Regions from separate parts of the Pantoea sp. SGAir0430 genome, predicted to be linked through region 1. Evidence: riboswitches for the same ligand, from Rfam matches in the RefSeq annotation. Region 1 holds a riboswitch; each other region holds the start of a gene.

Region 1 (10,029 bases):
CATCGGTGGTGCGGCATCGCGTGCGGCAGCTGAATCCAGCATTCAGGTGAAGAATAAAGGTACTATCAAGCTGACCAACGCCAAGTCAGTAACCAACTCCTCCGGGAAACTGGTTATCGTCTCGCGTAACGTTGAGCTGAAGATGATCGACGAGTTCGGTCGTACCAAAGAGAGCTATAAAGTGCCTTACGGTGCGGTCATGGCGAAAGGTGATGGCGAGCAGGTTGCCGCGGGCGAAACCGTTGCAAACTGGGATCCACACACCATGCCGGTTATCACCGAAGTGGGCGGTTTCATCCGCTTCACCGACATGATCGACGGTCAGACCATTACCCGTCAGACTGACGACCTCACCGGTCTGTCATCGCTGGTGGTACTGGATTCTGCAGAGCGAACTGCGGGCGGTAAAGACCTGCGTCCGGCACTGAAAATCGTTGATGCCAACGGCAACGATGTACTGATCCCGGGCACCGACATGCCGGCACAGTACTTCCTGCCAGGTAAAGCGATTGTGCAGCTGGAAGATGGCGTGAAGATCAGCTCGGGTGATACCCTGGCGCGTGTTCCGCAGGAATCTGGCGGTACCAAGGACATCACCGGTGGTCTGCCGCGCGTTGCCGACCTGTTCGAAGCGCGTCGTCCGAAAGAGCCAGCTATCCTGGCGGAGATCAGCGGTATCATCTCCTTCGGTAAAGAGACCAAAGGCAAGCGTCGTCTGGTGATCACCCCGGTTGACGGTAGCGATCCGTATGAAGAGATGATTCCGAAATGGCGTCAGCTCAACGTATTCGAAGGTGAACGTGTAGAACGTGGTGACGTCGTATCCGACGGCCCAGAGTCTCCGCACGACATCCTGCGTCTGCGTGGCGTCCATGCTGTGACCCGTTACATCACTAACGAAGTGCAGGAAGTTTACCGCCTGCAGGGCGTTAAGATTAACGATAAGCACATCGAAGTCATCGTGCGTCAGATGCTGCGTAAAGCAACCATCCTGAACGCGGGTAGCTCGGAGTTCCTGGAAGGCGAGCAGGCGGAAGTCTCTCGTATCAAGATCTCCAACCGCGATCTGGAAGCGAACGGCAAAATCGGCGCGACGTACATGCGTGACCTGCTGGGTATCACCAAAGCCTCGCTGGCAACCGAATCGTTCATCTCTGCGGCATCGTTCCAGGAGACCACCCGTGTCCTGACCGAAGCAGCGGTAGCCGGCAAGCGCGACGAACTGCGCGGCCTGAAAGAGAACGTTATCGTGGGTCGTCTGATCCCGGCCGGTACCGGTTATGCTTACCACCAGGATCGTATGCGTCGCCGTCAGGCGGGTGAAGCACCGGTTGCACCGCAGGTGACTGCGGATGAAGCCTCTGCCAGCCTCGCTGAGCTGCTGAACGCCGGTCTGGGCGGTAGCGACGACGAATAATCGTCTGCTCTGCTGACCATGAAAAAACCCTGCCTCGGCAGGGTTTTTTTTCGTCTGAAAACCGCGTTATTTCTGATTGATATCCTGACGCGTCAGCCCGATGTCACGTAGCTGCGCATCACTCAGGTGCGAAAGAATCTCCCGCGTTTCCCGCCTGGCCTGCCAGCGTTTGATTGCGCGCACGCCGCCACGGAAGATATCGAGTAAGGTCACGCTGAACGGTTTTGCCGCCCGGTTCTGATCGAATTCCATAATCCCAGCCCTCAGTATGATGTCTGAACAACATTTTCCCTCTGATGGCGAATGCAATACAGATTCAAAAATCACTTATCTTTAACATACAGATTGCGCCCGTACCGATCTGAATGGTAGAAATAGGCGTCATCTGTACTGATTTTTGATCACCGTTAACGCAGCGAGGCACACAATGACGCGCTATCAACATCTGGCCTGTCTGCTTTCAGACCGTATTGAGCAGGGGCTGTATCGCAGCGGCGAACGCTTGCCCTCGGTGCGTACGCTCAGCATTGAGCACGGTGTCAGCATCAGCACCGTGCAGCAGGCTTATCATCTGCTGGAAGAGAAGCAGCTTATCGTGCCGCAGCCGCGTTCCGGCTATTTTGTCGCTACCCGTAAAGCCACGCCGCCGGTGCCCGCGATGACCCGACCCGTACAGCGTCCGGTTGAGATCACCCAGTGGGAATCGGTGCTGGAGCTGCTGAGCAGCCGCATTAATGGCGACGTGCTGCAGCTGGGCAGCGGCATGCCGGACCTGACCCAGCCGACGCTCAAGCCGCTGTGGAAAATCATGGGCCGCATGGCGCAGAAGCAGGACATTGATCAGCTCAACTACGACAGCCTGCTCGGCGTGGCAGCGCTGCGCGAGCAGATTGCGCGGCTGACAATTGACAGCGGCTGTCAGCTGACGGCGGAAGATATTGTCATCACTACCGGTTGCCATGAAGCGCTGTCGGTGTCGATTCGCGCCGTGTGCGAGCCAGGCGATATCATTGCCGTCGAGTCGCCAGCGTTTCACGGCACCATGCAGACACTGCGCGGTCTGGGCATCCGCGCCATTGAAATCCCTACCGATGCGGTCAGCGGGATCAGTCTTGAGGCGCTGGAGCTGGCGTTTGAGCAGTGGCCAATCAAAGCGGTGGTGGTGGTACCCAACTGTAATAATCCGCTTGGATTTATCATGCCGGAAGCGCGTAAGCGCGCGCTGCTGACGCTGGCGCAGCGCTTTGACGCGGCGATCATTGAAGATGATGTTTACGGCGAGCTGGCGTGGGAGTATCCGCGTCCGATCACCATCAAATCGCTGGATATGGATGGCCGCGTGCTGCTGTGCAGCTCGTTTTCCAAAACCCTGGCGCCCGGCTTGCGCGTGGGCTGGGTCGCGCCGGGACGCTATCGCGATCGCGTACTGCACATGAAATATATTGGCACCGGTTCGACGGCAACGCAGCCGCAGTATGCGGTCGCAGAGTTTATTCGTCAGGGCCATTACCTGCCGCATTTGCGCCGCATGCGCCATGTGTATCAGCGTAACTATGAGACGTTTAGCTGCTGGGTGCGCCACTATTTTCCCTGCGGTATTTGCGTCTCGCGGCCGCAGGGCAGTTTCCTGATGTGGATTGAGCTGCCGGAAGCCTTCGATGCGGTGCGGCTGAATGCGGAACTGCGGGAGCTGAAAATCCAGGTGGCGGTCGGTTCGTTGTTTTCGGCGGCGGGTAAATATCGCAACTGCCTGCGCCTCAATTATGGTCTGCCAATGAATGAGCAAACCGAGCAGGCGATTGCCAGCCTCGGCGCAGCCGTGGAGCGTGCCATGTAGGCCTGCAGTGCGGAAACGCGCCATACTACCTCCCTGACAGAATAACGGTGGAAAGGCAGGGCCGGACAGAGAGTCGGGGAAGCCAGCCCTGGCCCGCTGCAAGCGACAGCGGGCAGGCTCACTTTAGCGATTGTCCCCGGTCGCGCCAGCCCTGACTGCTGCCGTTTGCGCGCCGTATTCGCGGATTTTTAGCGCCGTTGCAGTCAGTTACAACGCTTTTGCGACATGCTCTGGGGATTCTACCAGCGCCAGCAGCTGGCGGGTCGCCGCCTGCCAGTCTTCCGCCTGGATAATCGCGCTGACCACGGCAATGCTGCCGACGCCGGTCGCCAGCACCTCCGGCACGCGTGCCAGCGAAATGCCGCCAATCGCTACGGTGGGAATGTGCTGCAGCCGCGCCAGATGGCGCTTCAGCTCGGCTATGCCCTGCGGCGCAGAGGGCATCTCTTTGGTTTGTGTCGGAAAGATGTGGCCGAGCGCAATATAGGACGGACGCAGCGCCAGCGCGCGATCCAGCTCGGCGTCATCGTGTGTCGACAGACCCAGGCGTAAGCCGGCGTGGCGGATAGCGTCCAGGTCGGCCACATCCAGATCCTCCTGACCAAGATGCACACCATAAGCGTTGTACTTAATCGCTAAGCGCCAGTAATCGTTGATAAACAGCCGCGCGCCGTACTGTTTGCCCAGGGCGATGGCATCGCGTACTGCGGCTTCAATCTGGCGATCATCGCCATCTTTGATGCGCAGCTGGAGGGTGCGCACGCCGGCTGCCAGCAGGCGTTCAATCCACAACACGCTGTCGACAACCGGATAGAGCCCCAGTTTTGGCGCGGTGGCAGGGAAGGCTTCAGTCATCATTTTTCCTCTTTCAGGGCATCGGCGGCGTGATACAGCTCGCCGCCACGGCTACGGAAGGCATCGGACATTTGCGCCATGCCCAGCGCTATCGGCTGGGCTTCAGCCTGCTGGCGGGCGGCAAATTCGCGCACTTCCTGGGTGATTTTCATTGAACAGAATTTGGGGCCGCACATGGAACAGAAGTGGGCCACTTTGCCGGATTCCTGCGGCAGGGTTTCGTCGTGATAGGCCCGCGCGGTATGCGGATCGAGTGCCAGATTAAACTGATCTTCCCAGCGGAACTCGAAGCGAGCTTTCGACATGGCGTTGTCGCGGATCTGCGCGCCGGGATGGCCTTTAGCCAGATCGGCTGCGTGCGCGGCGATCTTGTAGGTAATCAGCCCCTGCTTAACATCCTCTTTATTCGGCAGGCCAAGGTGCTCTTTCGGCGTGACGTAGCACAGCATCGCACAGCCAAACCAGCCGATCATGGCGGCGCCAATCCCGGAGGTAAAATGATCGTAGCCCGGCGCGATATCGGTCGTCAGCGGGCCCAGCGTATAAAACGGCGCTTCATGGCAGTGTTCCAGCTGCTCGGTCATATTGCGGCGGATCATCTGCATCGGCACGTGACCGGGGCCTTCAATCATGACCTGCACATCATATTGCCAGGCGATTTGCGTCAGCTCGCCTAAGGTACGCAGTTCGGCAAACTGGGCTTCGTCGTTGGCGTCCTGAATCGAGCCGGGACGTAAACCATCACCGAGCGATAGCGCGACATCATAGGCGGCGCAGATTTCACAGATTTCGCGGAAATGCTGGTAGAGGAAGTTTTCCTGATGATGTGACAGGCACCACTTCGCCATGATTGAGCCGCCGCGCGACACGATGCCGGTCAGCCGTTGTGCGGTCATCGGCACATAGCGCAGCAGCACGCCCGCGTGAATGGTGAAGTAATCAACGCCCTGCTCAGCCTGTTCCAGCAGGGTATCGCGGAAAATGTCCCAGTTAAGATCTTCTGCGATGCCGTTGACCTTTTCCAGCGCCTGATAGATTGGCACCGTGCCGATCGGCACCGGACTGTTGCGCAAAATCCACTCGCGCGTTTCATGGATATAGCGGCCGGTCGACAGATCCATCACGGTATCTGCCCCCCAGCGCGTGGCCCACACCAGTTTTTCCACTTCCTCTTCAATCGACGAACTTACCGCCGAGTTGCCGATGTTGGCGTTGACTTTCACCAGAAAATTGCGGCCGATGATCATCGGCTCCGATTCCGGGTGATTGATGTTGGCAGGAATGATGGCGCGGCCGCTGGCCACTTCAGCGCGCACGAATTCGGCGCTGATATTCTCCGGCAGCTGCGCACCAAAGCCGTGACCGGCGTGCTGCTGTAATAGCGTTGCACTGCGGATACGCTCACGTCCCATGTTTTCGCGCAGCGCGATGAACTCCATCTCCGGCGTGATAATGCCCTGACGCGCATAGTGCAGCTGCGTGACGCGGCGACCCGCTTTGGCCCGGCGCGGCAGCGGCAGGTGTTCAAAACGCAGATGATCCAGCCCGTCATCCGCCAGCCGCTGCTGACTGTAGCTTGAGCTGAGTGCGCTGATGGTTTCGCTGTCGTTGCGTTCGGCGATCCAGCCGGCGCGCAATTTTGCCAGACCCTGATGCACGTTGATGGTCGCGTGGGGATCGCCATAGGCACCGGCAGTGTCATACACCGGCACCGGTTCATTTTCTGCGTATTGCGGATGATCTTTGCTGCCGCCGGTGTGCGTCGGGCTGAGCTGAATTTCGCGCATCGGGACGCGGATATCCGCGCGGCTGCCGCTGATCCAGATCCGTTTGGAGTTAGGGAAGGCGGTTCCCTGGAGCGAATCGATAAATTTTTGCGCCTGCGCGCGTTGTTCACGACGTGAGGTTTTAGCATCAGACATAGCAAGTTTCCTGAAAACAAGGGGAAGCTGCTTGTCCGGAGTCCGGAAGGAGTAACAGAAACGGTGCCGGGCGCCTGACTGCACCGTGCTGATCACATCTACTCTTGTTCCCTTCGCAGGTACTAACCTGATCAGGTTCCGCGGATCCCGAATTAACGGTCTCAGCCCCTAAGGGCACTCCGACAAGTTTACGTTTTACGCGATAAGCGACTTTACTGACTGCTGCACGCTGCGCTTATATCGCAAAGTTTGATTGTGGATTGTCGTTAAAAAGACAATAAAAAAGCCCATTCAGCATAAAAGGGCTTTTCCAGAATAACAAGTCTTTTACAACTGCAGCGGTTCAGGCCGGACGAGCAATGGTGCTGTCGTTGGCCACCGGCGGGCGCGCCAGCTGGTTATCCCAGGCGAGCTGAATCAGTTTGTCTTCCAGCGTAAAGCGTGACTCCAGCGCTTCGCCCACTTCTGACAGCGCCTGCTGGAAATCCACGCAGTTGTCGTCATTAATGGCCTGCTGCAGATGGCTGTCATACAGTTGCATCAGCCGTTCAGTATTGCCTTCCAGCGCCGGATAGATCTGCGCCGCCGCAATCATCGGGCTGTCGCCGGACATCTCGCTGATGATGCGCTCGTAAACGCTGAAGTGGCCGGTAGAGAGATAGTCCACCAGACGATGGCAAAACGCATCCAGCGCCTGTTCATCCAGCGCGGTCAGCGCTTCTTTGTTCGGCTTCATGCCAATTAACTCGTAATAGGTGACGAGCAGCTGTCGACGGGCGCGCAACCATGAGTCGACTAATTCATTACCGCCACCTACACGCTCGGTCAGGTTATCTAACTGGGTAAGCATACGGGGCTCCAGGTGAGTTATAGTTGTTTATTACACACTTAACATCAGGATTTCAGCGTGCCATTTGACGCTAAGGACAACGATTAAGATGCAACGTGAGATCTCAAGCGTAGACGCTGGCTGGTGGATTGTCAGCTCCGCGCAGAAACTTTGGTTGCCGCAAGGCGAGTTGCCGCATGGCTTATCCGGCGAGTTTGGCCTGACCGGCAGCAGCGGCAGAGTGATTGGCGAGTGGCAGGGCGAAAACGTCTGGCTGGTATGCGAAGCGCGTCCGGACAATATGGCCTCGGTGCGCCAGCTGATTGACGAAGATGTCGGTCTGTTTCAGCTCGCCGGGCGCGGCGTGCAGCTGGCTGAGTTCTACCGTTCGCATCGCTGGTGCGGCTATTGCGGCCATGAAATGCAGCACAGCAAGCGCGAATTTGCCTGCCTGTGCAGCCACTGCCGCGAGCGCTACTATCCGCAAATCGCCCCCTGCATCATTGTGGCGATTCGTCGCGGTGAGGAGATCCTGCTGGCAAACCATGCACGCCATCGCAACAGCATCTACACCGTGCTGGCCGGTTTTGTCGAAGTCGGTGAAACGCTGGAGCAGGCGGTGGCCCGCGAGGTGATGGAAGAGAGCAACGTGCGGGTAAAAAATGTGCGTTACGTGACCTCGCAGCCGTGGCCGTTCCCGCACTCGCTGATGATGGCGTTCATGGCGGAGTACGATGGCGGCGAGCTGCAGCACGATGGTAAAGAGCTGCTGGATGCTGGCTGGTATCGCTACGACGATCTGCCCCTGTTGCCGCCGCCGGGCACTGTGGCGCGCCGGCTGATTGAAGATACGGTTGCGCTGTGTCGCGCCAGCGCGGCGTGAAAATGCTACACTGCCGGCCTTAGCATGAGAGAGCCCATTATGAGTGAACTGAAGAACGATCGTTATCTGCGCGCCCTGTTACGCCAGCCGGTGGATATCACCCCGGTATGGATGATGCGACAAGCCGGGCGTTACCTGCCGGAATACAAAGCCACGCGCGCTGAGGCCGGTGATTTTATGTCGCTGTGTAAGAACGCGGAGCTGGCGTGCGAAGTTACCCTGCAGCCGCTGCGCCGCTATGCGCTGGATGCCGCGATCCTCTTCAGCGATATCCTGACCATTCCGGATGCGATGGGCCTGGGGCTCTACTTTGAGACCGGCGAAGGCCCGCGTTTCTCTCACCCCATCGCCTGCCGTGCCGATGTGGATAAACTACCGGTGCCGGATCCGGAGCAGGAGCTGGGTTACGTGATGAATGCGGTGCGCACCATCCGTCACAACCTCAAAGGCGAAGTGCCGCTGATCGGTTTCTCCGGCAGCCCGTGGACGCTGGCAACCTACATGGTAGAAGGCGGCAGCAGCAAGGCTTTCACCAAAATCAAGAAGATGATGTATGCCGAGCCGCAGACGCTGCACGCGCTGCTGGATAAGCTGGCAGAGAGCGTGATCCTTTACCTCAACGCGCAGATTAAAGCGGGTGCGCAGTCGGTGATGGTGTTTGATACCTGGGGCGGCGTGCTGACCGGGCGCGACTATCGCGAATTCTCGCTCTATTACATGCACAAAATCGTCGACAGCGTGCTGCATGAGAACGAAGGACGACGCGTGCCCATCACCCTGTTTACCAAGGGCGGCGGCCAGTGGCTGGAAGAGATGGCGGCCACCGGCTGTGATGCGCTGGGCCTTGACTGGACCACTGATATTGGCGAAGCGCGGCGCCGCGTGGGCGATAAAGTCGCGCTGCAGGGCAACATGGATCCGTCTATGCTGTATGCACCCCCTGCACGAATTGAGCAGGAAGTGGCGGGGATTCTGGAAGGCTTTGGCGCAGGCGAAGGCCACGTCTTCAACCTCGGTCACGGGATTCATCAGGATGTTCCGCCAGAGCACGCTGGCGTGTTTGTGGAGGCGGTGCATCGGTTATCACGACCATATCATCAGGGATAAGCATGGATTTAGCCGCACTACGACAGCAACAGGTACAGCTCGCCGCCAGCGTGGTGCGGCAGGATGATTTTGACGTACTGCCGCCGCGCTTCATTGGCGGCGCCGATGTTGGTTTTGAACAGGGCGGCGAGGTAACGCGCGCCGCCCTGGTGATCCTCGAATACCCTTCATTAACGCTGGTGGAGCATCGCATCGCGCGTGTCGCGACCACCATGCCTTACATCCCCGGTTTTCTCTCGTTTCGCGAAATTCCAGCCCTGCAGGCGGCGTGGCAGCAATTGTCGCAGCGGCCCGATCTGCTGTTCGTCGACGGCCATGGCATCTCTCATCCGCGCCGGCTGGGCGTTGCTGCGCATTTCGGCTCGCTGCTGGATGTGCCAACCATCGGCGTAGCGAAAAAGCGCCTGTGCGGCCGTTTCGCTGAGCTGGATGCGGCACCGGGCAGTCGTCAGCCGCTGATGGATAAAGGCGAGCAGATTGCCTGGGTGTGGCGCAGCAAGACGCGCTGCAACCCGCTGTTTGTCTCAACCGGCCACCGCGTCAGCCTCGATAGCGCACTGCACTGGGTTGAGGCCTGCATGGCTGGCTACCGCTTGCCGGAGCCAACGCGCTGGGCCGATGCCGTGGCATCTGGCCGTCCCGCTTTTGTGAAGTGGCAAAATGCGCGCTAACGCTGTTTGTGCGCGGCTTTTGCGGTACACTGCCGCCAGCTAATCTACCGAGAGTAAGTTTGATGTTACAGAACCCCGTCCATTTGCGTCTGGCGAAGCTGGAAAGCTGGCAGCACATGACCTTTATGGCCTGTCTGTGCGAGCGGATGTTCCCCAATTACTGGGCCTTCTGTCAGCAGACCGAGTTTGCCGATCCGCAGCTCTATCGCCGCATTCTCGACCTGGTGTGGGAAAGCCTGACGGTGAAGGATGCCAAAATCAATTTCGACAGCCAGCTGGAGAAACTGGAAGCGGCGATCCCAAACGGTGACGACTTTGACGTTTACGGCGTGCACCCGGCGATTGACGCCTGCGTGGCGCTGAGTGAACTCCTGCACGCGCAGCTGAGCGGTGAAACGCTGGAGCACGCCATCGAAGTCAGCCGCACGTCGATCACCACCGTGGCCATCCTTGAAATGACCCAGGCCGGTCGCGAAATGAGCGACGAAGAGCTGCGTGACAACCAGGC
Region 2 (10,029 bases), on a different replicon from region 1:
CTGGCCATCACCATCGCCTTCGTGCCGGGCATGGTGCGCATTGCGCGCAGCGTGGCGCTGGCGGCGCGTCAGCAGGACTACATCAGCGCCGCCATCGCGCGCGGCGAAGCGGGTTACTACATCATTCTGCGCGAAATGCTGCCGAACATTCTCGCGCCGATCATCGTGGAAGCCACCATTCGCGTGGCATTCGCCATCATGCTGTTTGCCACGCTGAGCTTTCTCGGCCTCGGCGCGCAGCCGCCCGAGCCGGAGTGGGGGCTGATGGTGTCCGAAGCGCGCAGTTATTTCTTTAAAGCACCGTGGATGATGATGATCCCCGGTCTGGCTATCGCGCTGGTGGCGATTGGCTTCAACCTGCTGGGCGATGGCCTGCGTGATGTGCTAAATCCAGGGAGCCACAAATGAAGAGTCCGCACAACCCGGTGCTGTCGGTGGACAATTACAGCCTCGATTATGCGTTAGCGCGCGGCCATTCGCTGCCGGTACTGCGCGATATCACCCTGCAGGTGATGCCGGGCGAAGTGCTGGGACTGGTGGGGGAATCCGGCTCCGGCAAGACCACCTTTGGCTGGGCGATCATGCGCTGGCTGGCCAGTAACGCACGCGAGCAGGCGGGTGATATCCGGCTGAACGGCGAAAGCCTGCTGCAGCTGCCAGCGCACCAACTGATGGCGCTGCGCGGTAAAAAGCTTGGCATGATTTTTCAGGATCCCAGCGCGTCGCTGAACCCGACGCTGACGCTGGGTGAACAGGTCACCGAAGTGCTGCGCCGTCATCGTGGGCTGTCAGCGCGCGAAGCGCAGCAGCTTGGGGAATCGCTGCTGCGCGATGTCGAGCTGAAGCACCCGGCACGCATGATGCAGCGCTATCCGCATCAGGTTTCCGGCGGTGAGAAGCAGCGCATCCTGATCGCCACCGCCTTCGCCTGCCAGCCGGACTGCCTGATTTTTGATGAGCCGACCACGGCACTGGACGTTATCAGCTCGGCGCAAATCCTCGATCTTTACGAGCGACTGCGCGCCGAGACCGGCGTCGCATCGCTGTATATCTCACACGATCTGGCGCTGGTGGCGAAAGTGGCCGACCGGGTGTGCGTGCTGGAGCAGGGCCGCATCGTCGAACAGGCCGCGACGCGCACGCTGTTCAGCGCACCCGCGCATGCGTATACGCGCAAACTGATTGCCGCGGTGCCGGATCCGCAGCATCGGCTGGTCGCGGATGCGGCCGGCAGTCAGCCGCTGCTCAGCCTGCAGGCGCTGACGATTGATTATGGCCAGCACGGCGTGCTCGATCGGCTGCTGAAACGGGAGGCGAACACGACGCGGGCCGCCAATGCGGTTTCGCTGACGGTGCATCAGGGCGAAATTCTCGGCGTGGTCGGCGAGTCCGGTTCGGGTAAATCTTCACTCGGTAAGGCGATAACCGGCCTGGTGCCGTTCACTGGCAGTCTCGATTTCTGCGGCGCAACGTTATATGGCCGCGCGCAGATGGACCCGGCGTATCGCCGCCGTGTGCAAATGATTTTTCAGCATCCGGACGCGTCACTCAACCCGCGCATGACCGTCGGCGAAATCATCGCCCGTCCGCTGCGGCTGTATGGACTGCCACCAGGAGAAAGCGAGGCGCAGGCGGTGGCGCGTCTGCTGCAGGAAGTGCGGCTGCCCGCGGAATTTGCCAGCCGCTATCCGCACGCGCTGTCGGGTGGGCAAAAGCAGCGCGTAGCGATTGCGCGCGCCTTCGCTAACCCGCCGGACCTGGTGATTTGCGATGAAATCACGGCGGCGCTGGATGTGTCGGTGCAGGCCACCATTATCGAGCTGCTGCTGGAGCTGCGCCGTCGCTACGGCACGGCGTATCTGTTCATCACCCACGATCTCAATCTCATCCGCCAGATCGCTCATCGCGTGGCGGTGATGTATCGCGGCGATGTGGTGGAAGTGCTGCCCGGCGAGAATATGCGGGCGCAGGCACAGCATCCTTATACCCGTGCACTGCTTGATGCCGTGCACATCCCTGATCTGACCCAATCCGTGGCATAACGAGAAGCGCATGAACCCTGAACAGTTAATTCATCACATCGATCGTGAATACTGCCTCGCTTTCCTGGCAAAAATGGTGCGGCACAAAAGTTACAGTGCCACCGAGGGCGAGCGCGAATTAGCCCGCTATATGGCAGAACAGATGGCGCAGCTCGGGCTGGAGACGGAACTGCAGCCGGTGGCCGGCGATCGGCTGAACGCTATTGGGCGGCTGGCCGGCAGCGGAGGCGGCCACAGCCTGCTGTTCAACGGTCATCTTGATACTAACCCGGTCACCGAAGGCTGGACCGTCGATCCCTGGGCGGGAAAAATCGACGAGCAGTTTATTTACGGCATCGGCGTTTCTAACATGAAAGCGGGCGATGCCGCCTATTTCTGCGCGCTGAAGACATTGATTGATGCCGGCGTGAAGCTCAGGGGCGACGTGATCCTCACTTACGTGGTCGGCGAGTTACAGGGCGGCATCGGTACGCTGGCGGCGATTGAGCAGGGCGTACGCGCCGACTATTTCATCAATGCCGAACCCACGGATTTACAGGCGCTGACCATGCATGCCGGCTCGCTGATGTTCACCATTGAACTGACCGGCGATACGCGCCATCTGTCAAAGCGTGAGGAGGCGGTCGATGCGATTGCGGCGGCGGTTGAACTGATTCCGCAGATCAATAACATCACCTTCAGCGGAGCGAAAAGCGCAGAACACCGCAAAATTAACCGTGGCCATATTGGCACCGTACACGGTGCGCTGGGGCGTGATTTGCAGGAGTGGCGGCCGCCGCAGGTCGCGGATTTTGTCCGTCTGAAAGGCTCCGCCCGCTTTGCGCCGGGGCAAACGGTGGACGGCGTGCTGGCCGATCTGCAGGCCCTGCTGGATGCACTGTGCCAGCGCTATCCGGGCCTGCAGGTGCAGCTGTTTGATGACGGCCTGCGCGATAAACCCACCATGCTGCCGTTTGAGGTGTCGCCGGAATCGCCAATCGTTAAAGCGGTCAATCGCGGCTGGCAGACTGTGCGCGGCACGCCGCAGCCTACCGGGGTGATCACGCCGCCCGCCTTCTACGGTACCGATGCGGCGCACCTGTATCAGCATGCGGGCATGGAGGGCATCGTGTGCGGGCCCGGCGGCAAGTACAACACCATGCCGGACGAGCGCGTTGAGATCAGTGAATTTCTCGATATGGTGCGTATCTATCTGCTGGCGATCCTCGACATCTGCCAGCCGGTTGAACCGGCGTCATGATCGCCGACGCGCTGTCACGGCTGCGCAGCGCCATGCGCGCCGCCGACATTGAGGTGATGCTGATCGATCATGGCGAACTGCTGGCATGGTTAACCGGTTATACCGTGTCGGAAACGCGTTATCGTGCCTGTCTGGTGCCGTTGCAGGACGAACCGTGGATGGTGCTGCGCCAGCTGGATGTCGCGCCGTGCCGCGCGCAGTCACCGCAGCTGGCGATTGACGCGTACCGTGATGAAGACGATCCGTGGCTGGCGGTGGCGCAAAGCCTGACGCGGCGCGGCTATCAGCGGGCGCGGCTGGGCGCGGATTATGCATCCTACGGCATGACGGTGCATAGCTGGCAGCAGCTGGCGCGCCATCTGCCCGGGGTGCGCTGGTGTGATGTCAGCGGTCTCAGCGACCGGCTGCGCAGCGTCAAATTTCAGGCTGAAATCGCCAGCTTACGCCAGGCCGCCGGCATTGCCGATGCCACGCTTGCCCAGCTGAGTGCGCAGGTGCAGGGCGGCTGGCGCGTGCGTGATGTCGCCGCGCTGGCGGCGGCACAATTTCTGCGGCTCGGTGCTGACAGCGGTGAAACCGGACCGATTGTTATCGCCAGCGGCGACAGCGGATTTTTACATGCCAGCGGCCATGAGCAGCGTCTGCAAGCGGGCGATGTACTGCACGTTGAGCTGATCCCTAAAGTGCGGCACTACAGCGCGCGCCTGATGCGTCCGCTGATTGTCGGTGAAATCTCTGCGGCGCGCGCGGCGCTGGCACAACAGCTGATCGCCATTCAGGATCGCCAGCTGCAGGCGATGAAGCCGGGCGTTGCGGCCTGTACGGTGGATGCCGTCGCGCGTGAGGCGGTGCTCAGCGCCGGGCTGCGTGAGGATTACAGCAACATCACCGGTTATGCGCTGGGCCTGTATACGCGCACCCCGCGTCCGAGCGATTTCAGCTGCTGTTTTCATCCTCAGGCGCCGTGGTTACTGGAGGAAAACATGGTATTTCACATGTATATTTCAGCGCAGGGCCTCGCCTTCAGTGAAACCGTGCGCGTCACGGCACAGGGCGCAGAGCGACTCACCACGCTGCCGCGCCAGCCCTTTACGCTGCCGGCTAACAATTAACAGGATGATGTACAGTGCAGGACGTTGAATTAATCGATTTGGCTGCCACCTTGCCGGGCCTGATGTTTGATCTGAAGTACGCCACCGCCGATAACATCGCCGGGTATGCCATTTATCGCGACGCGCAGGCGCTGCTGCATCCGGATGCCGCCGCCGCGCTGCGCCGCAGCAGCGACATCGCCCGGCTGGCGGGATTTCGCCTGCTGGTGCTGGACGCGTATCGTCCGCAGCAGGCGCAGTGGCACTTGTGGGATGCCTGTCCGGACGCGGATTATGTGGTGCCACCGGCGCGGGGCTCGAATCACAGCCGCGGCGTGGCGATCGATGTGACGCTGATGGATGAGGCGGGCAACATTCTGGAGATGGGGACCGGGTTTGACGACATGTCTGCTGAGTCGCACCCGTTCCATCCCAACGTGCCGCAGCAGGCGCAGCGCCATCGCCTGTTGCTGAACGCCATCATGCTCGGCGGCGGTTTTGTCGGCATGCCCACCGAATGGTGGCACTTTGAACTGCCGGATGCGCAAAACTATCCGCTGCTCAGCGATCGCTTTGCCTGCGTCAGTCGGGCTGATCGCGCTCCTGTGAGTGATATTGCGCGTTAATAATCGCGTTGCTGAAGCGGGGGGTTCTGCGCCTTCCCGCCTTGACACGCCCTCCGTTCCGACCCCAGAATGCAGCTTGTTCCAAGGGGTGCCCTGTTAGAGGGCTGAGATTCTACCCGCGCGGCTGTCACGGCCGGCAACGTAGTGACCCTCTGAACCTGATCCGGCTAATACCGGCGTAGGGATGTGGAACCGGGGTCACTGCACGCCCTCATTCCCTCTTTGCGCCTTTCTGCGAATCCTGCGCATTTCTCAGGCCCTGGCTGGCCGTTATGCCGCAGTCCAAAGAGGGCACCTTCATGACCGAAGCGTCAATCATTGCCGCGCTGCTGGCGTTTATGCAGCGCGAAGAAACCACCGAAGCGGATTTCAACCAGCTGGCGCTGCAGCTGTTCGCGTGGCAATTCGAACACAATCTCCCATACGCCCGTTTCGCCCGCCAGCGCGGCCGTACGCCGCTGACGGTCAAACAGTGGCGGCAGATTCCGGCGGTGCCGATTACGGCGTTTAAAGATCTGACGCTGAGCTGCCGTCCGGTGGCGGAGATTCCCCACATCTTTATGACCAGCGGCACCACGGGGACCGGCCGGGGGCGCAGCTATCACCCGACGCTGGCGGTTTACGATCGCTCGATGCTGATCAATTTTCGCCAGCGCTTTATGGCCGGATATCCGCGCCTGCCGATGGCGATCCTGTTTCCGCACAGCAACGAGCTGCCGCACTCTTCGCTGGCCCATTATCTGACGCTGGCGATGCAAGAATGTGGCACGCCAGACAGCGAAGTGATGGTTGATGCGCAGGGGCTGAAACTGCCGCGTCTGATCGCCGTACTGGAGCAGGTGCAGGCCAGCGGCCAACCCTATGCCCTGCTGGGTGCCAGCTACAGTTTTGTCCATCTGCTGGACGAACTGGCGCGTCAGCAGCGGCGTTTCAGGCTGCCGCCGGGCAGCCGCATCCTTGACACCGGGGGTTTTAAGGGCCAGTCGCGTGAAGTTGCGGCGGAAGCGTTTTATAGCGCGCTGCAGCAGACGCTCGGCGTGCCGCGTTCGCACTGCATCAATATGTACGGCATGACTGAACTCAGCACGCAGTTTTACGATTCCGGCAATGAAATCTGCCCGCCGGTGAAATCCGGACCGCACTGGATCCGCACGCGCGTGGTTAATCCGCTGACCGGTGCGGACGTGCCGGAAGGTGAGACAGGCGTACTGGTGCATCACGATCTCGCCCATTTCAATTCTGTTTCCGCGATTCTGACCGAAGATGCCGGCGTGATGGTGCCCGGCGGGTTTCAGCTGCTGGGGCGCGTCGCGGGCGCGGATGCCAAAGGCTGCTCGCTGGCGATGGAATCGTTTCTCGCTGCCGCGCAGGCACAGGCATGAAAGTGTATGCTGGCCATCTGCCGGGCATCCGCCACAGCGAGGTAACGTGGCACAGCCTGCACTTTGGCCAGCAGGGCAGCGCGCTGGAAGTGTGCGTGCCGGTGCTGTCCGAGGCGCAGATTGCCACGCTGGCGGCCAGCGTTCGCGATAACGCGCGCCGCTACCTGCACACCCTGAGCGTAGCGCGCATTACCGCGTTGATTGATGAAGCCATCGCGCGCCTGCTTAACCGTTCGCACCCGTTGCGCCAGCAGGCGGAGCGGTTGCTGCCGCTGGTTACCGGCTATGACGCCGGGATGCTGCGGCTCGGTTTAACCGGCTATCTCAAAACCTTTCGTGAACCGCAGCTGCGGCGTTTTCTGGCGGAGGATTTCGGCAACGTGCAGATGCTGGACGATTTTCAGCCGCGGCCAAAAGGCGGCTTTGCCCGCGCGTTTGGTCCGCAGCTGTTGCTGCAGATCTGGGCCGGCAATGTGCCGGGTTTGCCGCTGTGGAGCCTGATTGCCGGCCTGCTGGTGAAGGCGGGAAGCGTGGGCAAAGTGGCGAGCGCTGAGCCGCTGATGGCGGGCTGGTTCGCCCAGTTGCTGGCGGAGATCGATCCGCAGCTGGGCGAGTGTCTGGCCGTTGTATGGTGGCAGGGCGGTGATGAACGCACTGAGCAGCAGTGGTTCCGCGAGGCAGACGTGGTGATGGCTTATGGCGGAGAAGCCGCGCTGACGGCGATGCAGCGGCGTCTGCCGCCAGCCACGCGCTTTCTGCCGCATGGCCACAAAATCAGTTTTGGCATGGTGGCGCGGTCGGCGCTGGACGTGCGGCGCGGTACGGCGCTGGCGCGTCAGGTGGCTTACGATGTGATGCGCTATGACCAGGCCGGCTGTTATTCGCCGCAGGCGCTGTTTATTGAGCGCGGCGGCCGGGTGTCGCCGCAGGAGTTTGCTGCTTACCTCGCTCATGAACTTGCCGCGCTGGCACAGCGCTATCCGCGCGCGACGCTGACGCTGGGTGAAAGTCAGGCTGTGGCCGCGTGGCGCAACGCGGAGGAAATGCGTGCGCTGAGCGGTGACCGCACGCTGTACGGTGATGAGCACGATGCCTGGGCGGTGGTGTACGTCGACAAGCCGGAGCCGTTACAACCGGGCGCGCTCGGACGCACGCTGAAGGTGATTGCCGTGGATACGCTGGAGGAGACGGTAAACTGGGTGGCCGCGCAGCGCGCGTATCTGCAAAGCGTTGGCCTCGCGGCCGCGCCCGAGGTGCTGTTTCGGCTGGCGGCGCAGCTCGGTGCGGCGGGCGTCACGCGCATCACGGCGCTGGGTAACATGACTTCACCGGAGGCGGGCTGGCATCACGATGGCCGTTTTAGCCTGCTGGATCTGGCCACCCTGTGCGAAATCGAACAGGCGGCGGAAACCGCCGCTGAACACTATGCGCCCTATCTTGACTGAGCGGGCGTGGAGAAACGCAATGAAATTCAGCAATCACACCGTGCTGGTGACCGGCGCCAGCCGCGGTATTGGCGCCGCCATTGCCCAGGCCTTTGCCGCCGAAGGCGCTTTTGTCGTGGTCAACTATTTACGTAATCACGACGCCGCTGCGCAGGTGGTGGCGGCCTGTGAAGCACAGGGCGGGGGTGCACTGGCGATTGCCGCCGATGTGACCTGCGCCGCACAGGTAGCCGATATGATGCAGCAGATCGACACCGCTACCGGGCGACTGGATGTGGTGGTGAACAATGCCTTCGCACCTTATCGCTTCGATCCCGACCGGCGCCAGCGCTTCTGGGAAACGTCCTGGTCTGCTTACCAGACGCAGTTTGATGGCGCAGTGAACGCCTGCTACAACGTGTGTCAGGCGGCCTTGCCGCTGATGCGCCGCCGCGCGCGCGGCAGCATCATCAATCTGGTGAGTGATTTGATCGCCCGGCCAGCGGTGGCTTATCACGACTATATCACCGCAAAAGCCGCGCTGACGGGCTTTAGCCGGACGCTGGCGGCCGAACTGGGGGCGCTGGGCATTCGGGTGAACTGCGTGGCGCCGGGACTGGTGTATCCCACCGATGCCAGTCAGTATACGCCAGAAGCGGTCCGCCACGCGCTGACGGCGCAAACGCCGCTCGGACGACTGGCGCGCGCCGCGGATATCACCGGGCCGGTGCTGTTTCTGGCATCAGCATGGAGCGAATTTGTCACCGGCCAGACGCTGTATGTCGATGGCGGGTTGGTGATGCAGGATCATTAAGCCAGGTCGCCAGTCGCCGCACTGGCGACCTGCCACCGCCCTCCCGGTACCTCTATCCGTTATTCCGCCATGCCCACCGTCATGCAGCTATCTGCGCACTGCAGGCAAATTTCCGCACAGGTCTGACAGTGTGGATGCTGGTGCTTCTGGCACTCCCAACCAGCCAGCTGACAGGCCATCGACGTGATGGTACAGAGCTGCTCGCTCAGTTCACTCTGAGCAGCCAGCAGTTGTGCGGTTACGCGACACAGCGCCGCGCACTGCTGATTGAGCGTAATGCAGGGACTCATCTCACTGGCATCAGCATCCAGCAGACAGGCTGCTGCACATTGGTCGCAGGCGGTCGCGCAGCGATAGCACAGCGCAATACAGTCATTGAGGTCAGCGTTCATGCGTTTCCCTTAGCGTCAGGTTAATAGCGACGCAATAGTGAGCGTGAATGGAGAATTTAGCTAAAAGCGGGGTGATATCAAGCGGATAGCGGGTAATTAATCCATGTAAGGTGCATTGCGTATGCAATAATTCCTTAAATATTGCGGAGTTAGCCAATTGTAAGCTTGTGTATATATATCAGCCCGGGTAATTAACGCAGATTAAATAAAAGTGTACAACTCTGCGTGGCTTGTACAAATATAGGGTGACTGAAGCTGATAGTTAGATAATCAATGATTTAATTTTAGGATAAATAAACTGAAAAGCGGTCGCCTGATAAGCGAAGCGGTAAATAACGCAGGATCGCTGAAGATTTGATCGATTAATTGTTTTCGGATGGGAAAATTACTCTCCTGACAAGGTTAGACGTGCGTTTAAGCGAAGCGTAAACGCGATGTCAGGAGAGCACAGTGCAAAAAGTTATCGAGGTTAAATCAATACAAAGATGGGGAGTAGTTATTTACGACGACTGATCTTTCCTCCCTTCCTGCCGGCTTCAATGGCGCGCTGTGGGTCATTTTTGAAGTTACCACCACTGACCTGACCGCCTTTGCGGCCTGCTTCAGCCGCGCGCTCCTTATCGGCGGCGAAGTTGCCTGAACCCCCACGACGTTGCGTCACTTTTTCTTCCTCTTCAGGTTTCTTCTTTGGATCCTTCATTTTTTCCTCTCTGTTCATACCCGCATGAAGCAAAAATAAATGTAGCGATGTTTTTACCATAATCAAGCCAGGAATAATCTTAACTTTTAATTTACAGCACGTTGGTTGTTTAACGATGAGTCAATTTCAGCTGATTTATTCCGGCAAATCATTTGGGGGGGAATTGTTAACATTTTACTTTCATAAAGGGAAGCGTTCTTTTAGCGGCGCTAATGTGAATTGATGACGTTATGACAATTAACCGCTGTCGCATTTCTTAAAAACCTTTCTTGCACAGCCCGGCTTGCTTGCTACGTTTAATTAAGTTGTTCGCCTGGA
Region 3 (10,029 bases), 420 kb from region 1:
GAGACTTTAATCGCCGTCTGATACTGCGCTGGCAGCGGCAGGCGAATCTGATGCAGTTCGCGTTTCGGGAAGCCCTTCACGCCGTTACGCGTGTTACGGAACAGCACGCGGCTGGTGCCGTGGCGATCCATCAGCATCGAAATCAGCTCTTTACGCGCGTCGTCTTTGCCGTCGCGCTCGCTGTTCGCCACCTGCAGCAGCGGCTCGATGTCCTGCTCGCCGACCAGATCGTTGATCAGGTTCATCTCGTCTTTGCTGATGGCGTGATCGGCCAGCAGCGTACTGACGGCGTCAGCCACCGGGCGGTAGTGCTGCTGCTCGGCCACGAACTGCGCGAAATCGTGGAAACGATTCGGGTCCAGCAGACGCAGACGGGCAAAGTGGCTCTCCATGCCGAGCTGTTCCGGCGTCGCGGTCAGCAGCAGCACGCCGGCGGTCTTTTCCGCCAGCTGTTCGATAACCTGATATTCGCGGCTCGGCGCGGCTTCGCTCCACGCCAGATGGTGCGCTTCGTCGACCACCAGCAGATCCCAGTCAGCTTCGGCCAGCAGCTCCAGCCGCTGTTTGTTGCGGCGGACAAAATCCAGCGAGCAGATAATCAGCTGCTCGGTATCAAACGGATTGTCGCTGTCGTGCTGCGCTTCGGTGTAGCGATCGTCGTCGAACAGGGCAAAGCGCAGGTTGAAGCGGCGCAGCATTTCCACCAGCCACTGGTGCTGCAGGGTTTCCGGCACCACGATCAGCACGCGCTCGGCGCGTCCGGCCAGCAGCTGCTGCTGGATAATCATCCCGGCTTCAATGGTTTTACCGAGGCCGACTTCATCGGCCAGCAGCACGCGCGGCGCATGACGGCGACCGACGTCATGTGCGATGTGCAGCTGGTGCGGAATCAGGTTGGTGCGCATACCGCGCAGGCCGCTAATCGGCAGGCGATACTGTTCGCTCTGGTATTTGCGTGCGCGGAAGCGCAGGGCGAAGCGATCCATGCGATCCAGCTGGCCGGCAAACAGGCGATCCTGTGGCTTGCTGAACACCAGTTTGCTGTCGAGCATCACTTCGCGCAGCACCACGTTGCTTTCGTCGGTATCAAGACGCGTGCCGATGTAAGTCACTAAATCGTTTTCGTTGCGGACTTCATCAACCTGCATCTGCCAGCCTTCGTGGCTGGTGACGGTATCACCCGGATTAAAAATCACGCGGGTGACCGGAGAATCATTACGGGCATAGAGGCGGTTTTCGCCGGTGGCGGGAAACATCAGTGTGACCATGCGCGTATCCAGCGCCACGACTGTCCCCAGTCCCAGCTCACTTTCCGTATCACTAATCCAGCGTTGACCCAGTGTAAAAACCATATATTTTTTGCTCGATTCTCTAAAAGATAGAAAGACGTTCGCCTGCTCTCAGACAATACCCCACCGCCAGACAGTTATCTGGTCAGCTGGTGCACGCGGTGAGAATCAGGAAGGGCGCTATGGTACTGGATGGCAGGGCATTCGTCACCTGTCAAAAAAGCCCCAGTTGCCCGGTGATCAGTGTAGCAAAGTCATCACCGACAAACGGTAAAATCCCTTCGGCGATCGGCTGCAGCTGCTTGCTGACGTAGTGATCGTAATCCAGCGGCGTGCTGCGCGCTTCCAGCGGCTCCGGCCCGGCGGTGGCCATGACGTAGCGGATCGATCCGCCGTTCTGATACTGCAGCGGACGCTGCAGTTTACGGTTATGTTCATCGGCGAGGCGCGCGGCACGCACGTGGGGCGGCACGTTGCGTTCGTAATCTTTCAGCGGCCGGCGCAGGCGCTTTTTATACACCAGCAGCTCGTCCAGTTCGCCGGCCAGCAGCTGTGCTACGGTGTCGCGAATGTAATCCTGCCAGGGTTCACCGCGGAAGATGCGGCCATACAGCGTCTGCTGGAACTGCTGCGCCAGCGGCGTCCAGTCGGTGCGCACCGATTCCAGCCCCTTAAACACCAGCCGCTCGTCACCGTCGCGGCGAATCAGTCCGGCGTAGCGCTTTTTACTGCCCTGTTCGGCGCCGCGAATGGTTGGCATCAGGAAGCGGCTGAAATGGGTTTCGTACTCCAGCTCCAGCGCGCTGTCGAGACCGTAAGTCTGCTGCAGATGCTGTTGCCACCAGCGATTCACGTGCCCGGCCAGCCGCTGGCCGATCGCGGCGGCATCGGCTTCGCTGTGGGCGCTTTTCAGCCAGACAAAAGTAGAATCGGTGTCACCGTAAATCACGTCAAAACCTTCGGCTTCAATCAGCTCACGCGTTTGCTGCATGATGGCGTGACCGCGCAGGGTGATCGACGAGGCGAGGCGCGGATCGAAAAAGCGACAGGCGCTGGTGCCAAGTACGCCATAAAAAGCGTTCATGATGATCTTCAGCGCCTGCGACAGCGGCTGGTTGCCGTCACGTTTGGCGGCCTCGCGCCCCTGCCAGATCTGCCCGACAATCGCCGGTAAACAGTGGGTGCGGCGCGAAAAGCGCGCGTGGCGAAAACCGGGAACCGAATCGGCGTCATCCGGATGCGCCAGGCCTTCGACCAGCCCGACCGGATCGATCAGAAAGGTGCGGATGATCGACGGATAGAGGCTTTTATAATCCAGCACCAGCACCGAATCATACAGTCCGGGGCGCGAATCCATCACGTAGCCGCCAGGGCTGGCTTCCGGTGCCACTTCGCCGAGATTGGGCGCGACAAAGCCGGCGCGGTGCATTCGCGGAATATACAGGTGGCTGAACGCCGCCACCGATCCGCCGTGGCGATCCACTGCCAGGCCATTGACGGTGGCGCGCTCCAGCAAAAACGGCATGATGGCGGTGTGCTGGAAAATACGCGTAACCAGCTCGCAATCCTTCAGGTTGTAGGTGGCCAGCGCCGGTTTGTCGTGGGCAAAGCGCCAGTTGATCTCTTCCATGCGCTGCCACGGATTGTTGATGGCTTTGCCTTCGCCCAGCAGCTCGCGCGACACCGCTTCCAGGCTGAATGAGGCGAAGTCCCAGAACGCCGATTTCAGCGCCTCGATACCGTCAATCACCAGCCGGCCGCTGGCCTGAGCGAAGAACACGCCGGGCTTAAAGCCGTGCTCGCGCCACTCCAGCGGCTGCTGCTGACGGCCAAGACGCAGCGGAATACCGTAGCGGTCGGCATGTTTTTGCAGCACGCGCAGGTCGAACTGCACCACGTTCCAGCCGATGATGACATCGGGATCGTGACGGGCGAACCAGGCGTTAAGCTGCTCCAGCAGCTGTGGCCGGCTGTCGAGGTAAATCAGCTCAAAATCCAGCTGGCTGGCATCACCGTTCGGCGGGCCGAGCATATACACCTGGCGCTGGCCGCAGCCCTCCAGCCCGATGCAGTACAGCTCGCCGTGCTCGGTGGTTTCGATGTCGAGCGACACCCATTTCAGCTGCGGACGGTAATCGGGATGCGGCTTGAGGCGCGCGTTGACGAGGCTGTCGCCGCGCGGCTCGCCGCTGAACCACACCGGTGCCGTGATAAAGCGCTCCATCAGGTAGCGTTCCGGCGGGCGGATATCTGCTTCATACACCGCAATGCCGTTTTCACGCAGGCGTTTTTCGATGCTTTGCAGCTGTCGGTGGCTGCGGCAATAGAGTCCCAGCACCGGTCGGCGCCGGAAATCTTTCAGATCCAGTGGTTGCAGGCGCGTATGGCGCTCGTCGCGAATCAGCGCTTCGGTTTGCGCCTGGAACTCCCGGGGAATAAACGCCACTGACTCCTGCGCAGGCAGCACCAGGCGCTGCGGGCCCTGGTCGGTGGCCAGCCACAGCACTACTTCGCTGCCGGTCGGGGTATCCCGCCAGTGGCGAGTCAGCAAAAATCCTGCGCGCGGTTCGGTCACGTTAACTCCGGAGAATGAATTCATTTCAGTATATCATGGATGTTTATACAGTGTACTGCCGGTGGTGCCGTCGTCCGCGCGGCGCGGGCGTGCGGCAGCGCGGGGAATTGCTTGACGCTGTGGGGCTGTCTCAGGACAATCCAGCCTCTATATTCCGCAGAGGATAGTTATGGAAGCCTGGATCCAACACCTGTTTACGCAATCGCTGGAGTACGCGCTGATTGCCGTGGCGCTGGTGACCTTTCTTGAGTCGCTGGCGTTTGTCGGCCTGCTGCTGCCGGGAACGGTCCTGATGGCCAGCCTCGGCGCGCTGGTGGGCAGCGGACAAATCGGGCTCTATCCGGCGTGGGCCGCCGGGCTGGCCGGCTGTCTGATTGGCGACTGGGTGTCGTACGGCATTGGCTGGAAATTCCAGGGACCGCTGCACCGCTGGAAATACCTGCAAAAATACAAAGGGCTGCTGGATAAAACCGAGCACGCGCTGCATCAGCACAGCATGTTTACCATCCTCGTGGGGCGCTTTGTCGGACCGACGCGTCCACTGATTCCGCTGGCGGCCGGCATGCTGGAGCTGCCGGTGCGTAAATTCCTGCCGCCGAACATTATCGGCTGCATCCTGTGGCCGCCGGCCTACCTGATGCCGGGCATTCTGGCGGGCGTGGCGATCGACGTGCCGCAGGCGGCGCAGGGCGACAGCTTCAAATGGCTGCTGCTGGCGGTGGCGCTGCTGCTGTGGATCGGCGGCTGGCTGCTGTGGCGCTGGTGGCGCAGCGGCAAAAGCGTCGACTGGGCTACGCCTTATCTGCCGCAGGCGCGGCTGCGCTGGCTGGCACCGCTGATGGCGCTCATCGGCGCGGGTGCCTTTATTGCGCTGTTGTTCCACCCGATGATGCCGATTTTCCTGCAGCTACTGTGGAAAGTGTTCTTCGCTTAACACGGCTGGACGCCAAGGATGGCGGCCGCCGGGCTCTCGCCGCGCAGCAGGCTGGCGGTGCTGCCATCCCAGTACACCCGACCGTCAACAATCACCAGGCTGCGTGACGCAATCTGCTGCGCATCTTCCAGACTGTGCGACACCATCAGCAGCGTGATAGTGCGTGCCTCGCATACCGCGCGCACCAGCTGCAGCATCTCGCTGCGCAGCGCCGGATCGAGTGCCGAAAACGGTTCATCCAGCAGCAGTACCGGCTGATTACGCAGCAGGCAGCGCGCCAGCGCCACGCGCTGGCGCTGACCGCCGGAGAGCTGGCCGGGCAGACGCGTCAGCATCGATTCCAGCCCGGTTTGCTCCGCAATCTGCTGTACCTGCTGCTGCTGTTGGCGCGTCAGCTTCAGGCCGGGATGCAGGCCCAGCCCCAGATTTTGCTGCACCGTCAGGTGCGGAAACAGATTGTTCTCATGAAACAGCATCGATACCGGTCGCGCGGAAGGCACGCTGCGGGTGTGGTCGACGCCATCGATCAGCAGGCTGCCCTGACTCACCGGCAGAAAGCCGCCGAGCAGGCTCAGCAGGGTACTTTTGCCCGCGCCGCTCGGGCCGAGAATGGCGAGACGTTCACCAGCCTGTGCGCTAAAGCTGAAGCGCATCGGCAGATGCTGGTAGAGATAAGTAAGGTTATTCAGTGTCAGCATGGCGACCCGGTAATTTTTCCATCAGCGTAAACAGCAGCAGGCATAACAGCAGCAGTAGCAGCGCGGTCACCGCGCCATCGGCACCGCGATAGGCGCCAATCTGCTGGAACAGATAAAACGGCAGGGTGCGGAAATCGGCGCTGCCGAACAGCGCCACCACGCCGAAATCCCCAATCGATAGCACGCAGGCAAAGGCCAGCGCCTGTGCCAGCGGACGTTTCAGCGCCCGCAGTTCAATCAGCCGCAGGCGAGTAAACCCACTGATGCCCAGCGAGGCGCACAGCTGAGCGTAGCGCGCGCTGAGATCGCGCATCGGATTTTCCAGCACTTTCATGGCGTAGGGGATGGCGATCAGCGCGTTGGTAAAGATCACCAGCGCATCGGCACGCTGCGGCAGGCCAACGGTGGCGTTGAACAGCAGGAAGAACCCACTCGCCAGCACGATGCCCGGCATCGCCAGAATCAGCATCCCGCTGAGTTCCATGGCCTGCGCGGCGAAGCGCTGCTGACGCTGGCGCAGTTCGCGACTGCTCCACAGCAGCATCATGGTCAGCAGCACGCACAGCACACCGGCACCGAGTGCGATACGCAGCGACGTCCACGTGGCCTGCCACAGCGCGGGCTGTTGCAGCGCGCCGGCAATGCCGCCGCGTAAGCCGTCGACCAGCACCGCCGCCAGCGGTGGCAGCAGTAACAGCAGCGCCAGCGTAATCAGCAGCGTATCCGCGACGCGTGCGCGCCAGGAATCCTGCGGATCGCGCCAGCCGCGCACCGTCTGGCTACCGGCCGGAATCGCTTTACTGAAGCGCTGGCTAAGCAGCACCAGCAGCAGACAGCAGCCGAGCTGCAACAGTGCCAGCAGCGCGGCGCGGCCGGGATCGTAATCAAAGCTAAGCGCCTGATAAATGGCCAGCTCCAGCGTGGTGGCCTGCGGACCGCCGCCCAGTGCCAGCACGGTGGCAAAACTGGCGAAGCACAGCATAAAGATCAGCGCTGCCGTTGGCAGCAGCGGACGGCGCAGCCACGGCCACTCCAGCAGGCGAAACAGCGACCAGCCGCGCAGACCGAGCTGAGCCGCCAGCTGGCGCTGCTCGCCAGGAATGCTCTCCAGCGCCTGCAGCAGCATGCGCGTCGCCAGCGGCAGATTGAAAAACACGTGCGCCAGCAAAATGCCCTGCAGGCCATAGGGCGAGAAGTGATAGTCGATACCGACTGTGGCACACAGCTGCGCCAGCCAGCCGCTGCGCCCATAGACGCTCAGCAGACCGAATACGGCGACCAGCACCGGCAGCACCAGCGTCATGGCGCACAGGCGCAACAGCAGGGTGCGGCCGGTAAAACGGCGGCGATAGAGCGCGCGGGCCAGCAGAATGGCTGGCAGCACCGAGAGCAGCGCTGACAGCAGCGCCTGTTCAAAGGAGAACGCCAGCACATGGTGCAGATAGCTATCGCTGAGCAGCGCGCGCCAGTCGGTGGCCGGCGCGGCGAGCAGCAGGGCACCGAGCGCCAGCAGCGCGACCGCACACAATAGCAGTGCGCTAAGCGCTCCGGGCAGCAGCCAGCCGGGCATCAGCGGCTGACGGCGCGCTGCCACGCACTAATCCACGCCGCGCGATGGTCAGCCACCTCTGTCGGGGTGTATTGCAGCGCATTCGCGGGCACCGGTAACGCCTGATAACCGGCGGGTAAATCGCTTTTGATCACCGGATACATCCAGTTGCCGGTAGGAATGGTGCTCTGAAACGCTGGCGACACCATAAACTGCATGAATTGCTGCGCCAGCTGCGGCTGTTTGCTGCTGGCGAGTTGCGCGCCCACTTCTACCTGCAGATAGTGGCCTTCGCTGAACGGCGCGGCGGCGTAGTTATCCTTTTTCTCTTCAATAATGTGGTAAGCCGGCGAGGTGGTGTAGCTCAGCACCAGATCGCTTTCGCCTTTGAGGAACAGACCATAAGCTTCGCTCCAGCCTTTGGTGACGGTCACGGTTTTGCTGGCCAGCTTCTGCCAGGCCGCCGGCGCATCATCGCCGTACACTTTCTGCATCCACAGCAGCAGACCGAGCCCCGGCGTGCTGGTGCGCGGATCTTCATAAATCACCCGCCATTTTTCCGGGCTTTCGACCAGCTCCTTCAGGCTGTGCGGCGGATTCTTCAGCTTGTTTTTGTCGTAAACGAACGCAAAGTAGCCGTAATCAAACGGGATAAAAGTGTCACTGTGCCAGCCGTCCGGCAGCTGTAGTGCACGAGTATCCACCGTGCTTTTGCTGAACAGGCCGGTTTTTTCCGCCGCCTGAATCAGGTTGTTGTCCAGCCCCAGCACCACGTCGGCCTTGCTGTTCTTTCCTTCCATGCGCAGGCGATTAAGCAGCGATACGCCATCTTCCAGCGCCACATAGTTCAGCTCACAGCCGCACCGGGCCTCAAAGGCTTTTTTCACTGCAGGACCGGGGCCCCAGTCGGCGGCGAACGAGTCGTAGGTATACACGGTGAGGACGGGTTTGGCCGCCAGAGCCGGCGCAGCGATCAGCAGCAACAGGGGCAGAACTTTATTTAACACTTTGCGTTCCTTAAGGGGAAGGTAAGGTTGCGTCGCAAAGGATCTGAGGGCGGAGCATCTCAAATCCCTACGCCGGTACGAGCCGGATCAGGTTCGACGGGTCTCTCTCAGCCAGTTAACCGGCACCCCGTTGAGAACGACATATTCTAGACATTTACATGACAACGCGAAAGGTTCACCTGCCGGTCGTGTTGTCTCATGCTGCCCTTTTTACAGCTCCGGCGGGGCGAACCAGGCGGACTTGAAGTCAAACCAGCCGAGCGTGTTCAGCCGCACGCCACGCATGCTGCGCTGGCCCTCCAGCAGCAGCCAGTGATGAAACAGCGGATGCAGATAGTCGCTGTTTACCAGCTGTTTGCTCCACTCCGCCAGCGGCAGCGCTTTCTCACGCCAGCGCGCGGCGTCGGCCTGCCAGTCCAGCGGGATACAGTGATGCATCAGCGGTAGCTCGTAGAGCTGAGCGAACAGGGCGTAGTCGAGCGGCAGGGTAAAGTTGACGCTGCCCAGCCAGATGTCACTCTCGCCCGCGCCGTCGAACCAGCTTTCGTAGCTCACTTCGCGGGTAATCAGCTCGACGCCCTGCTGCGCCAGCAGCGGCCGTAGCGCATTGGCGATGCCCTCGTGTTCGACGTGGTGGCTGTACCAGCTGAGCGTCAGCTGGGTCACGCCGTCGGGCTTGTGGGCTGGGGTGATATCGCGCCGATGGTGCCAGCGCGGCAGCAGACCATAAGCCGGGAACCAGTAGCGCTGATAGCCGACGCCGGCATGATTGAGCAGCGCGATAGGGTTAAGCAGATCGCTCACCCAGCGGCGGAAACCGGCATCGCGCCCGCGTTCAGAGCGCTGATCGAACAGCAGAAAATAGCAGCCCTCTTCGAGACGACTCTCTTCCGATTTTTCGTCGTCGTTTTCGCCTTCCAGTTTTACACCGGCGTAGACCAGCTCATCGCTGATCTCCGGCAGCACCCAGATCGAGACATCATCAATCAGCGCGCGGTAGCCGAAGTAGTCATCAAACGCGGCGATTTTCAGCTGGGTTTGCTGATTGCGCACCACGCTGTACGGACCGGTGCCAATGGGCTGACGGGCGAAGTGGCGCAGCGTCGGCCACTCACGCGGCAGAATCATGGCGCTGACGCTGGCCAGCAGCCACGGCAGCCAGCAGTCCGGCTGGCTGAGATGGATATCCAGCGTCCACGGCGCCGGCGAGTGCAGTTGGTCGATATGCGAAAACAGCGGCTGGCTGCGCACCCGTTCCAGCGAGGCGATGACATCCTCCATCTCCAGCTCGCGACCATGATGAAAGCGGATTGCCGGCCGCAGGAAGAAGCGCCAGTGCAGCGGAGAGGTTTGCTGCCAGTGATGGGCAATGTCGGCGGCGATTTCCCCCTTTTCCTCATTTATACGCGTCAGGCCGCTGAATATCTGTCGCGCCAGATGGGTTTCTGAACGGCGCAGCGGCGAGCCGGGCAGCAGGTTAGGCAGGGGCCGGTAGTAGAGCACGCGCAGAATATGCTTGCCCTGGCGAAAGCTGCGGCCAAGGTGCGCGGCAATCATCTGCCGCACCTGGTTTTTATCGCCCACCAGCTGCACCAACTGGTCGATGCGATCCTGCTCCAGCAGGTCTTCGGCGCGCTGCTGCTGTAGCGCCAGTCCGGTATAGCAGAAGCTCAGCAGCGAGCGTTTACCGCGACCGGCTTCAGCCTGCCAGATCAGCCAGCCCGCCGCCTGCATGGCGTTCAGCAGGTTACGCATGTGGCGGCGTGAGCAGTGCAGCAGTTCAGCCAGCTCGCTCAGCGTGGTTTCCTGATCCTGGCCCTGACAGTGTTGCCACAGGCGAATGAATTGCTGTTGCAGACGCGCAGAGGACATAAAAGGGGAACTCCTTCTCGACTTCGCTCAGTTTTTCCTGCCCCATATTAGAGGCATACTGGCGGGCAATGGAAGAGCGGGAGGCATTCAGCAATGAATGGCGCT

Evidence for each region. Region 1 has a riboswitch for thiamine pyrophosphate ahead of thiC (phosphomethylpyrimidine synthase ThiC). Riboswitches for the same ligand answer to the same signal wherever they lie in the genome.
Region 2: it holds a riboswitch for thiamine pyrophosphate, as region 1 does, so the genes downstream of both, E7738_RS21125 (LuxE/PaaK family acyltransferase) here and thiC (phosphomethylpyrimidine synthase ThiC) in region 1, are expected to answer to the same signal.
Region 3: it holds a riboswitch for thiamine pyrophosphate, as region 1 does, so the genes downstream of both, thiB (thiamine ABC transporter substrate binding subunit) here and thiC (phosphomethylpyrimidine synthase ThiC) in region 1, are expected to answer to the same signal.

What each region holds. Positions count from the first base shown of each region.
Region 1 covers NZ_CP039427.1:2,670,649-2,680,677, reverse strand. The annotation lists gene rpoC (DNA-directed RNA polymerase subunit beta') at 1-1,417, shown strand, start outside; gene E7738_RS12735 (DUF1127 domain-containing protein) at 1,484-1,669, opposite strand; gene E7738_RS12730 (aminotransferase-like domain-containing protein) at 1,845-3,254, shown strand; gene thiE (thiamine phosphate synthase) at 3,462-4,109, opposite strand; gene thiC (phosphomethylpyrimidine synthase ThiC) at 4,109-6,031, opposite strand; TPP riboswitch at 6,123-6,223, opposite strand; gene E7738_RS12715 (Rsd/AlgQ family anti-sigma factor) at 6,375-6,881, opposite strand; gene nudC (NAD(+) diphosphatase) at 6,970-7,743, shown strand; gene hemE (uroporphyrinogen decarboxylase) at 7,783-8,850, shown strand; gene nfi (deoxyribonuclease V) at 8,853-9,521, shown strand; gene E7738_RS12695 (YjaG family protein) at 9,584-10,029, shown strand, end outside.
Region 2 covers NZ_CP039428.1:442,187-452,215, forward strand. The annotation lists gene E7738_RS21100 (ABC transporter permease) at 1-408, shown strand, start outside; gene E7738_RS21105 (dipeptide ABC transporter ATP-binding protein) at 405-2,042, shown strand; gene E7738_RS21110 (M20 family metallopeptidase) at 2,053-3,282, shown strand; gene E7738_RS21115 (M24 family metallopeptidase) at 3,279-4,394, shown strand; gene ddpX (D-alanyl-D-alanine dipeptidase) at 4,457-4,999, shown strand; TPP riboswitch at 5,074-5,203, shown strand; gene E7738_RS21125 (LuxE/PaaK family acyltransferase) at 5,272-6,381, shown strand; gene E7738_RS21130 (acyl-CoA reductase) at 6,378-7,826, shown strand; gene E7738_RS21135 (SDR family oxidoreductase) at 7,846-8,619, shown strand; gene E7738_RS21140 (four-helix bundle copper-binding protein) at 8,679-9,011, opposite strand; gene E7738_RS21145 (con-10 family general stress protein) at 9,508-9,672, opposite strand.
Region 3 covers NZ_CP039427.1:2,252,996-2,263,024, reverse strand. The annotation lists gene rapA (RNA polymerase-associated protein RapA) at 1-1,352, opposite strand, end outside; gene polB (DNA polymerase II) at 1,504-3,864, opposite strand; gene E7738_RS10895 (DedA family protein) at 4,034-4,798, shown strand; gene thiQ (thiamine ABC transporter ATP-binding protein ThiQ) at 4,795-5,496, opposite strand; gene thiP (thiamine/thiamine pyrophosphate ABC transporter permease ThiP) at 5,480-7,090, opposite strand; gene thiB (thiamine ABC transporter substrate binding subunit) at 7,066-8,052, opposite strand; TPP riboswitch at 8,099-8,192, opposite strand; gene sgrR (HTH-type transcriptional regulator SgrR) at 8,263-9,924, opposite strand.